3 regions of the Saccharothrix sp. BKS2 genome follow, and region 2 is predicted to be linked to each of the others. Evidence: riboswitches for the same ligand, from Rfam matches in the RefSeq annotation. Region 2 holds a riboswitch; each other region holds the start of a gene.
The links. Region 2 has a riboswitch for S-adenosylmethionine ahead of Q5530_RS25805 (methionine ABC transporter ATP-binding protein). Riboswitches for the same ligand answer to the same signal wherever they lie in the genome.
Positions count from the first base shown of each region.

Region 1: it holds a riboswitch for S-adenosylmethionine, as region 2 does, so the genes downstream of both, thrC (threonine synthase) here and Q5530_RS25805 (methionine ABC transporter ATP-binding protein) in region 2, are expected to answer to the same signal.
Region 3: it holds a riboswitch for S-adenosylmethionine, as region 2 does, so the genes downstream of both, Q5530_RS19040 (aminotransferase class V-fold PLP-dependent enzyme) here and Q5530_RS25805 (methionine ABC transporter ATP-binding protein) in region 2, are expected to answer to the same signal.

Region 1 covers NZ_JAUQOL010000006.1:326,186-329,429, forward strand. The annotation lists gene Q5530_RS15165 (glycoside hydrolase family 3 N-terminal domain-containing protein) at 1-166, shown strand, start outside; gene rpsT (30S ribosomal protein S20) at 297-557, shown strand; gene holA (DNA polymerase III subunit delta) at 852-1,835, opposite strand; SAM riboswitch class I at 1,936-2,062, shown strand; gene thrC (threonine synthase) at 2,074-3,244, shown strand, end outside.
Region 2 covers NZ_JAUQOL010000012.1:222,374-225,617, forward strand. The annotation lists gene rsmA (16S rRNA (adenine(1518)-N(6)/adenine(1519)-N(6))-dimethyltransferase RsmA) at 1-727, shown strand, start outside; SAM riboswitch class I at 815-906, shown strand; gene Q5530_RS25805 (methionine ABC transporter ATP-binding protein) at 1,120-2,130, shown strand; gene Q5530_RS25810 (methionine ABC transporter permease) at 2,127-2,810, shown strand; gene Q5530_RS25815 (MetQ/NlpA family ABC transporter substrate-binding protein) at 2,857-3,244, shown strand, end outside.
Region 3 covers NZ_JAUQOL010000008.1:247,593-250,836, reverse strand. The annotation lists gene Q5530_RS19045 (potassium/proton antiporter) at 58-1,530, shown strand; SAM riboswitch class IV at 1,756-1,870, shown strand; gene Q5530_RS19040 (aminotransferase class V-fold PLP-dependent enzyme) at 1,903-3,219, shown strand; gene lspA (signal peptidase II) at 3,243-3,244, shown strand, end outside.

The DNA.
Region 1 (3,244 bases), on a different contig from region 2:
GGTGGAGCTGAAGGCGGGCGAGCAGCGCGCGGTCCGGGTGACCTTCGACGCGACCCGCCTGGCCACGACCGCGGGCGACATGGACGCCACCGGCAGGCCCGAGGTGGCGAAGGGCCGGTACGAGGTGCTGGTCGGCGAGGGGAGGGTGGGGTTCACGGTGCGGTGAGCAGCCCTGATATCGTGGTTGGTCGTACCGCGCGGCATTCCGCAGTGGAGGAAGACCGCCCTGGGTTCGGGGTGGAGCCGATCGACGAGCGCGGTACGACTCCGAGACCGAGGAAAAGGGTGGCTTTCGCGTGGCGAACATCAAGTCCCAGCTGAAGCGGATCAAGACGAACGAGAAGGCGCGCCTGCGCAACAAGGCCGTCAAGTCGTCGCTGAAGACCGCGATCCGCAAGTTCCGTGAGGCCGCCGAGGCCGGTGACAAGGAGAAGGCCGTCGCGCTGGCGCAGGAGGCTTCCCGCAAGCTCGACAAGGCCGTCACCAAGGGCGTGATCCACGCCAACCAGGCCGCCAACAAGAAGTCGGCGCTGGCCAGGCGCGCCAACCAGGTCTGACCCTGGTCCACGGCACCCAGCAGCACAGCACCCAGCACCACAGCACCGGAGCGCCGCTCTCCCCTCGCGGGGCGGGCGGCGCTCCTGCTTTTCCGGCCGCCGGGCACTTGTTTCGAGCTTTTCCGGCCGCCGAGCAGTCATCCCTGCTTTCCGGCCATCGGGCACTCATCCCCAGCTTTCCCGCCGCCGGCCGCCGGGCACCCGTCGCACGCCGACCGGCGGCGTCTCGGCATTCAGCAGCCCGGCATTCAGCAGCCCGGGTTCAACCAGCCCGGCGTTCAACCAGCCTGGCCTTCACCGCCGACCGCGGGCGGCGACGATCTTCAAGACCGCTCGCTCCAAGGCGTACCCGGAGTCGGCGGCGGCGCCCTTCACATCCGCGTTGAGGTCGGCGACCACCGACATGGCCGACGCCAACCCCCACTCCTCCCACCCACGCGACTGCCCCTGGGCCTTCTTCACCTTCCACGGCGGCATACCCAGCTCACCCGCCAGCTTGAACGGGTCCCCCCGACCGACCGCCGACACGCGCGCGACCGTGCGCACCGCGTCCGCCAGCGCGTCGGCCACCAGCACGTGCGGCACACCGAGCTGGATCGCCCAGCGCAGCGCCTCCAGCGCACCGGCCCGGTCACCCATCACGGCCTTCTCCGCGACCGCGAACCCGGTCACCTCCGCCCGCCCGCGGTGGTAGCGGCGGACCGCCTCGGCGTCGACCTTCCCACCGGTGTCGGCGACCAGTTGCGACGCCGCCGCGGCCAACTCCCGCAGGTCGGAGCCGACCGCGTCGATCAGCGCGGCCACGGCCTCCGGGTCCGCCTTGCCGCCGCCGGCCGCCCGGATCTCGTTGCGCACGAACGCCTCGCGGTCCGTGGCCTTGGTGACCTTGGGGCACTCGGTCACCCCGGCGCCCGCCTTGCGCAGCGCGGCGGGCAGCTCCTTGGCCGCCTTGCTGCGTCCGCCACCGCTGTGCACGACGACCAGCGTCACCCCGTCGGCGGGCGCCTTGGCGTAGGCGATCACGGCGTCGGCGATCTCCTTGCCCACCTCCTGCGCGGCTTCGAGCGCGATCACGCGACCCTCAGCGAACAGCGACGGGCTCACCAGTTCAGCCAGCTCGGGAGGGGTGAGCTCGGTCACCCGGACGCGCGTCAAGTCGGCCTGCGGGTCGATCTTCCGCGCGAGGTCCAGCGCGCCGCGCACCGCGCGTTCGACCAGCAACTCCTCCTCGCCGATGACCAGGTGGACGGCATCGGGCGTGTCAGCGGGCGCACTCACGCGCGCGATCCTCCCACGCCCCGTTCGCCGTCCGGATGGTGGACGTCACTGGCTACGGGTCGGGATCGTGTCGTAGGTTGACGTCACCACAACTGAATACCGCTCATCCAGAGGGGCAGAGGGATCGGCCCGAAGAAGCCCCGGCAACCCGTCGTTCAGCGTGCGCGTCCAGCGCCCGCCGGCGATCACGGTGCCAATTCCGACCCGCGACGCGGGAAAGATGAGGAGACACCTCGCGATGACTGCTGTCAGTGCGCCCTCGGCGACCACCACCTCCTTCGACCTCGGTCCGGCTCGTGCCCTGTCCTGTCGGGAGTGCGGGCACGAGACGCCGCTCGCACCGGAATACGCCTGCCTGGAGTGTTTCGGGCCGCTGGAAGTGGCCTACGACTTCGGCCGGGTCCGCCGTGAGGACATCGAAGCCGGCCCCCGGTCGATCTGGCGCTACCGCGGCCTGCTCCCCGTGCCCTCCACGGTCGAGTCGCACCCCAACACCAACCCCGGCGGCACCCGCCTGGTGGAGGCCGACCGCCTCGCCAAGGCCCTGGGCGTCCGCAAGGTCTGGGTCAAGGACGACACCGGCAACCCCACCCACTCCTTCAAGGACCGCGTCGTCGGCGTCGCCCTCGCCGCGGCCCGCGAGCTGGGCTTCAAGGTCCTGGCCTGCCCGTCCACCGGCAACCTCGCCAACGCCGTCGCCGCCGCCGCGGCCCGCGCCGGCTGGCAGTCGGTGGTCCTGGTGCCCTCCACCCTGGAGCAGGCGAAGATCCTCATGACCGCCGTCTACGGCGGCAACCTGATCACCGTCGACGGCAACTACGACGACGTGAACCGGCTGGCCCAGGAACTGGCCGCCGAGCACGAGGACTGGGCGTTCGTCAACGTCAACGTCCGCCCCTACTACGCCGAGGGCTCCAAGACGCTGGGCTACGAGGTCGCCGAACAGCTCGGCTGGCGCCTGCCCGACCAGATCGTGGTGCCCATCGCGTCCGGCTCCCAGTTGACCAAGGTCGACAAAGCCTTCCGCGAGCTGGGCGAACTCGACCTGGTCGAGCAGACCCCGTACCGGGTGTTCGGCGCCCAGGCCACCGGCTGCTCCCCCGTCTCCGCCGCCTTCAAGGCCGGCCACGACGTGGTCTCCCCGGTGCGCCCGGACACCATCGCCCGCTCACTGGCGATCGGCGCCCCCGCCGACGGTCCCTACGTGCTGGACGCCGTGCGCCGCACCAACGGCGCGATCGAGGACGTCACCGACGAGGAGGTCATCGAGGGCATCCGGCTGCTGGCCCGCACCGAGGGCATCTTCGCGGAGACCGCCGGCGGCGTGACCGTCGCCACCGCGAAGAAGCTCATCGAGTCCGGACAGCTCGACCCGGACGGCGAAACCGTCCTGCTCATCACCGGCGACG
Region 2 (3,244 bases):
CTCGGCCGCGCTGCGGCCGGACGACGTCGTGCTGGAGGTGGGGCCCGGCCTGGGTTCCCTGACCCTGGCGCTGCTGCCCTCGTGCCGGGCCCTGGTGGCGGTGGAGATCGACGGGGTGCTGGCCGACCGCCTGCCGGTCACCGTCGCCGAGCGCGCGCCCGACCTGGCCGACCGGCTCGCCGTCGTCCACGCGGACGCGATGCGCGTCACGGTCGCGCAACTGCCGCACGCGCCGACCGCGCTGGTGGCCAACCTGCCGTACAACGTGGCGGTGCCCGTGGTGCTGCACCTGCTGGCCGAGCTGCCGTCGTTGCGCACCGGCCTGGTGATGGTGCAGTCGGAGGTGGCCGACCGGATGGCCGCCGGTCCGGGCAGCAAGGTCTACGGGGTGCCCAGCGTCAAGCTCGCCTGGTACGCCGACGCCCGCCGGGTGGGCCCGGTGTCCCGCTCCGTGTTCTGGCCGGTGCCCAACGTGGACTCCGCGCTGGTCGCGTTCGAGCGCCACGAGCTGCTGTCCACTGTGGACCGCAAAGCGCTGTTCTCGTTGGTGGACGCGGCTTTCGCGCAGCGGCGCAAGACCCTGCGCGGCGCCCTGTCCGGGTGGGCCGGTTCGGCCGCCGAGGCCGAGCGCGTGCTGCTGGCCGCCGGGGTCGACCCGGGCGCGCGCGGCGAAAAGCTCGGTATCAGAGACTTCATCCGGATAGTCGAAGCCGCCACCCCCCTCTAAACATCGATCTTTTCGGCCATCAGTGTGATTTGCCGGACGGTTCCGTTACGGGCTTGCGTCGGGCGGGGTCCTTCAGGTGTACTCGACTTGCCATCCCGAGCGGCCGAGAGACCTGGCTCCACGACGCCGCAGCAACCACCCCACCTGGGGGCAGGTGCTTCAGCCAGGAACGATGGAGGATCACGTGCCCAGGATGCGAATGCTCACGCGCCGGCGAGTCGTGGACCACGGCCGCCGCACGGTCTCCGGCTGTCGCAGCTGACGAGCTGATCGCCCCGGCGCTCCTCCCCTCCCCACCGCCGCGTCCCCGTCCGGACGCACCTGCCAGCTGAAGACCCCCGGTCGCCCGCGCCCCGAGCGCGCGCTGCCGCACGCAGTCGTGGAGTGAAAACGTGATCACTGTCGAGAACCTCACCAAGTCCTTCCCCGGGAGTACCGGGCAGGTTCGCGCGCTGGACGGCGTGAACCTGGACGTCGCCGCGGGCACCGTGCTCGGCGTGGTCGGCCCGAGCGGCGCCGGCAAGTCCACCCTCGCCCGGTGCGTCGCGCTGCTGGAGCGCCCCGACAGCGGCGCGATCCGCGTCGACGGCACCGACCTCGTCTCCCTCGACGGCACCGCCCTGCGCGCCGCCCGCCGGCGCATCGGCGTCGTGCCCCAGGGCGATTCCCTGCTGCGCCAGCGCACCGCCGCGGGCAACGTCGCGCTGCCGCTGGAGGCCGCCGGCGTGGCCGGGCCGCAGCGCCGCACCCGCGTCGCCGAGCTGCTGGACCTGGTGGGCCTGACCGACAAGGCCGGCAGCTACCCCGACCAGCTCTCCGGCGGCCAGCGCCAGCGCATCGCGGTCGCCCGCGCGCTCGCCGCGCAGCCCTCGGTGCTGCTGGCCGACGAGCCGACCTCCGCGCTGGACCCGGACACCACCGGCTCGGTGCTCACCGTGCTGGACCGGGCCCGCGCCGAGCTGGGCGTGACGGTGCTCGTGGTGACCCACGACATGGGCGTGGTGCGCCGGATCTGCGACGACGTCGCGGTCCTGGAGGACGGGCGCGTGGTGGAGCACGGCAAGGTGCTCGACCTGGTGTCCGACGCCGGCAGCCGCACGGCCGCGTCGCTGCTGCCCGCCGCGGACCAGAACCCGGCGGTCGACAGCGCCTACGACCGGGTCGCCGACGTGGTGCTGGTCGGCTTCGCCGCGGTCGGCGCGCTGCTGCCCGAGGTGACCAACCGGTTCGGCATCGAGCTGAACCTGCTGGGCGGCGGCCTGACCAGGCTGGGGGAGACCCCGGTCGCGCGGTTCCGCGTCGGGCTGAAGGGCGAGCGCTCGGACTCGGCGCTGGAGTGGATCTCGGAGGCGGGCGGCTCGGTGCGGCGGACCCTGGCGGGGCCGCAGGGAGTCGCTGCGTGAGGTCTGCGACACCCTGGTCCACCGTGTTCGACGAGGTCCTGCTCGCCACCGGCGAGACGTTGTACATGGTGGGCGTCTCCACCCTGATCGCGGTCCTGCTCGGCACCCCCGTCGGCATCTGGCTCCAGCTCACCGCACCCGGTGGGCTGAAGCCCCGGCCGCTGGCGCACAAGGTGCTCGGGTTCGTGGTGGACCTCGGCCGCTCCATGCCCTTCCTGGTCCTGCTGGTGGTGCTCACCTCGCTGACCAGGCTCCTGCTCAGCACCACCATCGGACCGACCGCGGCCATCGTGCCGCTGGCCGTGGGCGCCATCCCGTTCGTCGGCAGGCTGGTCCAGAACGTGCTGTCCGAGGTGCACGTCTCCGTGGTGGAGGCGGCGGTGACCACCGGGTCCTCCACCACCCGCATCGTGCGCAGCGTGCTGCTGCGCGAATCGCTGCCCGCGCTGGTCAACGCCATCGGCGTGACCGCGATCGCCCTGCTCGGCTACTCGGCCATGGCGGGCGTGGTCGGCGGCGGCGGGCTCGGCGACCTCGCCGTGCGCGAGGGCTACCAGCGGTTCAACGACCGCTACCTGTGGAGCACGGTCGCCGTGCTCGCGGTCGTCGCCACCGCGATCCAGTTCACCTCCAACCGCGTGGCGCGGGCCGTCGACCGGCGCCGCCACGCCTCCGTCTGACCTCTCTCGCACACCCCCGCGAGCTTCTCACCCCCGAAGGAACGACATGCGTATCCGTGCTGCCCTGCTGGCCGTGCTGCTGACCGCGGCGGGCTGCGGGAGCGGTGACCCGACCGGCGCCGCCTCCGACCCGGGCGCGCCGCTGAAGGTCGGCGTGAGCCCCGTCCCGCACGCCCAGGTGCTGAAGTACGTGGCCGAGAACCTGGCCGCCTCGAAGGACCTGAGGATCGAGGTGGTGGAGTTCACCGACTACGTGCAGCCGAACACCGCGCTGGTCGACGGGTCGCTGGACGCCAACTACTTCCAGACCGTGCCGTACCTGGACACGTTCAAGGCCGAGAGCGGCGCGGACCTGGAGTGGATCGGCCCGGTGCACCTCGAACCGCTGGGCCTGTACTCGAACAGGCACCGGGCCGCGGCCGACCTGCCGGACG
Region 3 (3,244 bases), on a different contig from region 2:
CGGCGGCAACGGGGAGAATGACCGCGACGCGTGACGACAGGAGGTCGAGTGGGTGGTGTGACGGGCTTCCTCGGTGTCGCCGCCGGGGTGCTCCTGCTCTCGGTCGTCGCGGTGCGGCTGTCGATCCGGCTCGGCCTGCCGTCGCTCCTGCTCTACCTCGGCATCGGCGTGCTGCTGGGCGAGGCGGTGCTGGGCATCCAGTTCGAGGACGCGGACCTCACCCGGTCGCTGGGCACGGCCGCGCTCGTGCTGATCCTCACCGAGGGCGGTCTGACCACGCGGTGGCCCGACGTGCGGCCCGCGCTGGGGCTGGGCGTGGCACTGTCCACAGTGTCCGTCGGGGTCAGCATCGCGGTCACCGCGTTCGGGCTGCACCTGCTGCTGGACATGGACTGGCGCACGGCGCTGCTGTGGGGCGCGGTGCTGTCGTCCACGGACGCGGCGGCGGTGTTCAGCGTGCTGCGCGGGGTGGGCGTGGGCAAGCGGCTGATCGGACCGCTGGAGCTGGAGTCCGGCATCAACGACGCGCCGGTGTACATCGCCGTCGTGCTGCTGGCGGCACCCGACCCGATCACCTGGACCGCGCCGCTGCTGATGGGCTACGAGCTGGTCGCGGGCACGCTGATCGGGCTCGGGCTGGGGTGGCTGGGAGGCGTGGGGCTGCGCCGGGCGGCGCTGCCCGCGACCGGCCTGTACCCGCTGGCCACGGTGGCGGTGTGCGTGCTGGCTTACACGGCGGGGGACCTGGCGCACGCGTCCGGGTTCCTCGCGGTCTACATCTCGGCGTTGGTGCTGGGCAACGCGCGGCTGCCGCACCGGTCGGACACGCTGTCGTTCGCCGAGGGGCTGGGGTGGCTGTCCCAGATCGGGCTGTTCGTGCTGCTCGGGCTGTACGCCTCGCCCGGTCGGCTGCTCGACGCGGTGGTGCCGGCGCTGGTGGCGGGAGGGGTGCTGGTGCTGGTGGCGCGGCCGCTGTCGGTGCTGTGCGCGGCGCTGCCGTTCCGGGTGCCGTGGCGGGAGCAGGTGTTCATCTCGTGGTCGGGGCTGCGGGGCGCGGTGCCGATCGTGTTCGCGCTGATCCCGCTGATCCAGGGGGTGCCGGGGGCGCAGCGGCTGGTGGACGCCGTGTTCGTGCTGGTCGTCGTGCTGACGGTGGTGCAGGGGACGACGCTGCCGTGGCTGGCGAAGTGGCTGAAGCTGGTCCGGTCGGGTGAGGCGCTGGAGGTGCAGGTCGACTCGTCGGCGTTGGACGAGCTGGGCGCGGAGCTGCTCCAGGTGCGCATCCAGCGGGGGTCCCAGCTGCACGGCGTGTACCTGTCCGAGCTGCGGTTGCCGCCGGGGTCCTCGGTGAGCCTGGTGGTGCGGGGCGACAAGGGGTTCACGCCCCAGCCGACCACGCGGTTGCAGGAGCACGACCAGCTGCTGGTGGTGTGCACGGACGTCGTGCGCACGGCCACGGAGCAGCGGATCCGGGCGGTGGACCGGGCCGGTCGCTTCGCCCGCTGGAAGGGCGACGCGGGCCTGCCCTGATCGCGCGAGTCGTACGTTCCGGCCCGTCGTGTCGTACGTCCAGGACCTCCGAATTCAGCGTTCGCGTCACCCCGATGGGGTGCCTGAACGTGTAACTCGGGGGTCCTGAACGTACGACTCGCGCGGTCTGGAGGTACGACTCGCGGGGTCTGAGCGTACGACTCGCGGTCTCAGGGGGTGGGATGGGTGGTGGGGTGGTGGGGGGCGGGTTAGGGTGGTGGGGAAGGTCATGAGTGCCAGTGACAAGCCCGGGCTTGCTGGCCGGCAACCCTCCAACCGCGGTGGGGTGCCCCCGGTGAGGACCTGGTCGTGCGCGTCGGGCGTGCGGCAAGCGCGGGCCTCCGGTGGAGTCCCGGACTCCCGGAGGGTCTCGTGGCCGTTGCGGTTTCCCCTGTCGTCGGTGCCGGTCTGCCCCGGACGGTGGGCGCCTCGCTGAGGGTGCCGGTGCTGACCGGCGAGCGGGTCGAGTACGCGAACCTGGACCACGCGGCCGGCGCGCCCTGCCTGGAGCAGGTGCGGGACGCCGTCGACGAGCTGCTGCCCTGGTACGCGAGCGTGCACCGGGGCGCCGGGTTCGCCTCACAGGTGTCGACGCGGGTCCACGAGCAGGCGCGGGAGGCGGTGCGCCGGTTCCTGGGCGCGCGCGACAGCGACTCGGTCGTGTTCACCCGCAACACCACCGACGCGCTGAACCTGCTGGCCAGGGCCCTGCCGCGGCGGACGGCGGTGGTGCTGTTCGACACCGAGCACCACGCGGCGCTGCTGCCGTGGCGCGGGCCGCACGTGCGGCGGCTGCGGACGCCCGGCGACCCGGCCGCGGCGGTGCTGGAGCTGGACCGGGCGCTGCGCGAGGCGCCGGTCGGGCCGCGGCTGGTGGTGGTGACCGGCGCGTCGAACGTCACCGGCGAGGTGTGGCCGGTGGCCGAGGTGGTGCGGGTGGCGCGCCGCCGCGGTGCGCGCGTCGTCCTGGACGCCGCCCAGCTCGCGCCACACCGGCCCATCGACCTGCGGGCCCTGGACGTCGACTACGCCGTGCTGTCCGGGCACAAGCTGTACGCCCCGTTCGGCGCGGGCGCGCTGGTCGGCCGGTCGGACTGGCTCCGGGCCGCCGAGCCCTACCTGGTGGGCGGCGGGGCCACGGCCCGCGTCACCGACCGCGGCGGCCGGTTGGGCGTGTCCTGGTCGAACGGGCCCGAGCGGCACGAGGCGGGCACCCCCAACGTGGTGGGCGCGCACGCCCTGGCCACCGCCTGCGACGTGCTGGCGCGGCACTGGGCGCAGACGCTGGAGCACGAGCGGGTGCTGCTGGCGCGGCTGCGGGACGGCCTGCGGTCGGTGCCCGGCGTGGCGGAGCTGTCGCTGTTCGGGGCCGGGCACGACCGGGTGGGCGTGGTCGGCTTCACGGTGGGCGCGCAGGACGTCGGCTACCTGGCGGCGGCGCTGTCCGCCGAGCACGGCATCGGCGTGCGCGACGGCGCGTTCTGCGCCCACGTGGCCGTCCAGCGGCTGGCCGGCGGCCCCGCGCTGCGCGCCTCGATCGGGCTGGGCACCACCGAGGAGCACGTGGACCGGTTCGTCGAGGCGCTGCGCCGGCTCGTCACCGAGGGTTCGCGGTTCGAGTACGAACTGAGGGAGGGTCGGTGGGCGCCGGTCGACGACGTGCGCCCGCTCCCGCCGTTCCTGCGCTGACGGGGATGCTGGACAATGGCCGGGT